2 regions of the Pantoea sp. F_5 genome follow, and region 2 is predicted to be linked to the other one. Evidence: predicted binding sites of a transcription regulator. Region 2 holds the regulator's gene; the other holds the start of a gene.
The links. The regulator sigma-54, encoded in region 2, starts transcription at its own class of promoters, with help from an activator protein. The targets are predictions, from matches to a motif close to GTTGGCACANNTTTCGCTNT.
Positions count from the first base shown of each region.

Region 1 (2,413 bases), on a different contig from region 2:
TCTTCCGGTGGCAGGTCATACAGGTTCTTATCCATCGCGTCGCCAGGATGAATTTTGTTGATGATGCCATCCAGGCCAGCCATCAGCAGCGCGGTGAACGCCAGGTATGGGTTAGCGGCTGGATCCGGGAAGCGCGCTTCAATACGACGGGCTTTCGGGCTGGCAACAACCGGAATACGGATTGAGGCAGAACGGTTACGGGCAGAGTAAGCCAGCATAACCGGTGCTTCGTAACCCGGGACCAGACGCTTGTAAGAGTTGGTTGTCGGGTTCGCCAGGGCGTTGATCGCTTTCGCGTGCTTGATGATACCGCCGATGTAGAACAGCGCCATTTCAGACAGGCCGCCGTACTTATCACCGGCAAACAGGTTCTGGCCACCTTTAGAGAGTGACATGTGGCAGTGCATGCCTGAACCGTTGTCGCCAAACATTGGCTTCGGCATAAAGGTCGCCGTTTTGCCGTAAGCGTGCGCAACGTTGTGAACGACATATTTGTAGATCTGAATTTCGTCTGCTTTTTTGGTCATGGTATTGAAGCGGGTTGCCACTTCGTTCTGACCTGCGGTCGCCACTTCGTGGTGATGCGCTTCAACAACCAGGCCCATCTGCTCCATGGTCAGACACATGGCAGAGCGGATGTCCTGTGATGAGTCAACCGGTGGAACCGGGAAGTAACCGCCTTTCAGACCTGGACGGTGACCTTTGTTACCGCCTTCGTACTCTTTACCGGTGTTCCATGCCGCTTCGATATCATCGATAGCCACATGTGAGCCGGATGTTGATGAACCGAAACGGATGTCATCGAACAGGAAGAATTCGGGTTCTGGTCCAAACAGCACGGTGTCCGCGATGCCGGAAGAGCGCAGGTAATCTTCAGCGCGCTTGGCGATAGAGCGTGGATCGCGATCGTAGCCCTGCATAGTGCCTGGCTCAAGAATGTCACAACGGATGATCAGCGTAGAATCTTCGAAGAAAGGATCCATGACTGCCGTGGTAGCGTCAGGCATCAGCACCATGTCTGATTCGTTAATGCCTTTCCAGCCGCCAATAGACGAACCATCGAACATTTTGCCTTCTTCGAAGAAGTCAGCGTTAACCTGGTGAGCAGGGATCGTAACGTGCTGTTCTTTACCTTTGGTATCGGTAAAACGCAGGTCAACAAACTTAACTTCATGCTCGTTCATCATCGAGAGAACGTGTTCAGCGGACATACTCAACTCTCCTGGAAATGGTCTTTCATTATCTACATGGCGAGGAAACGTCGTTTCCGGAATGCGTTTGGGAAAACCACTCCCTGACTCATCTTTTCCGGCACGCTCTTCAACCGACATCTGACTGGCGTTTACGCTTGTATTAGATAAAGCGAATTCTGTGCCAACTTTTTTGATGTTGCTTAAATCGCCTTGTGATGCACCTTTTTGTCATAAAGCGCCTGCACCACGATGGTCTTAATGCACCATTAAGGTGCTTAACGGTGTTTTATTGGCACTATTTTGGTGCATGGGACCAACTTAGTGCATTTTCTGCACCGGGAACAGGGCAAATTTGCGCCGATGCAATAAACTTTCAGTGAAAAGTGTGATCCTGTTCAGTCTTCCGCTTAATCCGTGTACAATACCGCGCTATTTCTAATGCCTGAGGCAAAGCTGTGATCGAAAATTTGCGTAACATCGCCATAATCGCGCACGTTGACCATGGAAAGACCACCCTGGTTGACAAACTGCTGCAACAATCCGGTACTTTTGATGCCCGTACCGAAGCAACAGAGCGCGTGATGGACTCCAATGATTTGGAGAAAGAGCGTGGGATTACCATCCTCGCAAAAAACACCGCCATTAAGTGGAATGACTACCGTATCAACATCGTTGATACCCCAGGACACGCCGACTTCGGTGGTGAAGTTGAGCGCGTCATGTCCATGGTGGACTCGGTGCTGCTGGTTGTAGATGCGATGGATGGCCCTATGCCGCAAACCCGCTTCGTGACCAAAAAAGCGTTCGCGCATGGTCTGAAGCCGATTGTGGTTATCAACAAAGTAGACCGCCCGGGTGCGCGTCCGGATTGGGTTGTGGATCAGGTATTTGACCTGTTCGTAAACCTGGATGCCACTGACGAGCAGCTCGACTTCCCTATCATTTTCGCCTCTGCGCTGAATGGTATTGCAGGTCTTGAGCACACCGATATGGCTGACGATATGACCCCGCTGTACCAGGCTATCGTTGATCACGTTTCACCTCCGCAGGTTGAAGTTGAAGCGCCACTGCAGATGCAAATCTCTCAGCTGGACTACAACAACTACCTGGGCGTGATCGGCATCGGCCGCATCAAGCGTGGTAAAGTGAAGCCTAACCAGCAGGTCACTATCATCGATAGCGAAGGCAAAACCCGTAACGCTAAAGTCGGTAAAGTCCTG
Region 1 covers NZ_VWUO01000026.1:26,137-28,549, reverse strand. The annotation lists gene glnA (glutamate--ammonia ligase) at 1-1,211, opposite strand, end outside; gene typA (ribosome-dependent GTPase TypA) at 1,649-2,413, shown strand, end outside.
Region 1: the regulator sigma-54 is predicted to act here: its motif matches at 1,360-1,379, upstream of glnA (glutamate--ammonia ligase).

Region 2 (2,413 bases):
TCAGCCACCTGTGTGACTTTCTCAACCTTCAGGACAATATAGACCTGATTGATATGTTCAAAATAGTGTTCCAGTTTGGCAAATTTACCGCTGACGAATTCACGCAAAGGTGGCGTGATTTCAACATGTTGCCCGGTCAGGTTCAGCTGCATAGGTCTTCCTTCTCATTTCTGTCAAACCAGCTGTTTACGCTGGTTCGATGGCGGGATGGATAAAGACTCACGATATTTGGCGACGGTACGCCGTGCCACCATGATCCCCTGATCGGATAACATGGAGGTCAGTTTACTGTCGCTCAAGGGTTTGGCTGGATTTTCCGCCGAAATTAATTTCTTCACCAGAGCACGGATCGCGGTAGAGGAGGCTTCGCCGCCACCTTCCGTATTAACGTGACTGGAGAAAAAGTACTTCAGTTCAAAAATGCCACGCGGGCTGTGCAGATACTTCTGCGTGGTCACACGGGAAATGGTTGATTCGTGCATCTCAACGGCCTGGGCGATATCGGCCAGCACCATCGGACGCATAAATTCTTCACCCTGCTCGAAGAACGCCTGCTGCTGCTCAACGATACAGCGCGTGACTTTCAGCAGCGTATCATTACGACTTTCCAGACTCTTAATCAGCCAGCGCGCTTCCTGCAGATTACTGCGAATGAACTGGCTGTCGCTGTCATTGCGCGTTGCACCGCCCATTGCCGCGTAGTGCTGGTTAATCTTCAGACGCGGCACGCTGTCGGCATTGAGTTCAACCGTCCAGCGGTTGCCAACCTTACGCACCAGCACGTCGGGGATAACATATTCCGGCTCGCCGGTGTTGATCGACTGACCCGGACGCGGGTCCAGCGACTGAATCAGCAGCATCGCCTCTTTCAGCACCTCTTCTTTGAGGCGCGTGACGCGCATCAGGCTGCGGAAGTCGTGATTGGCCAGTAGATCGAGATGTTCGCTGACAATCAGGCGCGCTTCAGCCAGCATCGGTGTCTCTGGTGCATACTGGGAAAGCTGAACCAGCAGACAGTCACGCAAATCGCGTGCGCCCACACCAATCGGGTCAAAGCGCTGGATGCGTTTCAGCACCGCCTCAACCTCATCCGCTTCAAGCTCATCGTTGCCGATGCTGTCGAGGATCTCCTCAAGCGAGACGGTGAGATATCCGGTGTCATCGATAGCATCGACGATAGAGGTTGCAATCGCGCGGTCGGTATCGCTGAAAGGCGTCAATTCGACCTGCCACATCAGGTAATCCTGCAGTGACTGCGTGGTTTCGCCCTGATAGACCGGCAACTCATCATCCTGATAATCGGTACCGGTGCCGGAAGGGGTGCCAGCGGTGTAGATTTCATCCCAGGTGGCATCCAGCGGCAGCTCATCAGGCATCTCTTTCTGCTCAAGCGCTTCACGAGTATCCAGCGCTTCGGCTTCCGACGATTCCCGGGAGTCAATTTCGTCATGCAGATCGGTCTGCTCAAGCAGTGGATTACTTTCCAGCGCCAGCTGTAACTCCTGCTGGAGTTCAAGCGTGGAGAGTTGCAGCAGGCGAATCGCCTGCTGCAATTGTGGAGTCATTGCCAGCTGTTGGCTGAACCTGAGTTGTAAACCTTGCTTCATAGACAGGATGGTAGTTCCCAGGTAAACATCGGTATTAACGACACCTTATCAGAGTCTGAACTCTTCACCCAAATAAACCCGCTTAACCTGCTCATCCGCAAGAATTTCATTGGGTGTGCCATGCGCAATCAGGTGGCCCTGGCTGACGATATAGGCCCGCTCACAGACCGCTAACGTTTCGCGCACGTTATGGTCGGTGATCAGCACGCCGAGGCCGCTGTCACGCAGATGCTCAATGATCTTCTTGATGTCGATAACAGAGATAGGGTCAACACCGGCAAAAGGCTCATCCAGCAGAATAAACTTTGGATTGGCAGCCAGTGCGCGGGCAATCTCAACACGACGTCGTTCACCACCCGACAGCGCCTGGCCCATGCTGTCGCGCAGGTGCTCGATGTGAAACTCTTCCATCAACTCTCGGGCGCGATCCTGGCGTTGCTCTTCGGTCAGGTCATCACGAATCTGTAATACTGCCATCAGGTTATCGTAAACGCTGAGGCGACGGAAAATCGATGCTTCCTGCGGCAGATAGCCGATGCCACGGCGCGCACGCGCATGCAGCGGCAGGATGCTGATATCTTCATCATCAATGACAATGCGGCCAGCGTCACGCGGGACAATACCGACCACCATGTAAAAGGTGGTGGTCTTACCGGCACCGTTCGGGCCGAGCAGGCCGACAATCTCGCCGGACTTTACCTGAAGACTGACATCTTCTACCACGCGACGGCCTTTATATGCCTTCGCCAGGTTTTCTGCGATTAATGTGGCCATAGCTATCAGTTACTCTTCTTTCCGCTGTTGGA
Region 2 covers NZ_VWUO01000008.1:51,276-53,688, reverse strand. The annotation lists gene hpf (ribosome hibernation promoting factor) at 1-152, opposite strand, end outside; gene rpoN (RNA polymerase factor sigma-54) at 174-1,607, opposite strand; gene lptB (LPS export ABC transporter ATP-binding protein) at 1,656-2,381, opposite strand; gene lptA (lipopolysaccharide ABC transporter substrate-binding protein LptA) at 2,387-2,413, opposite strand, start outside.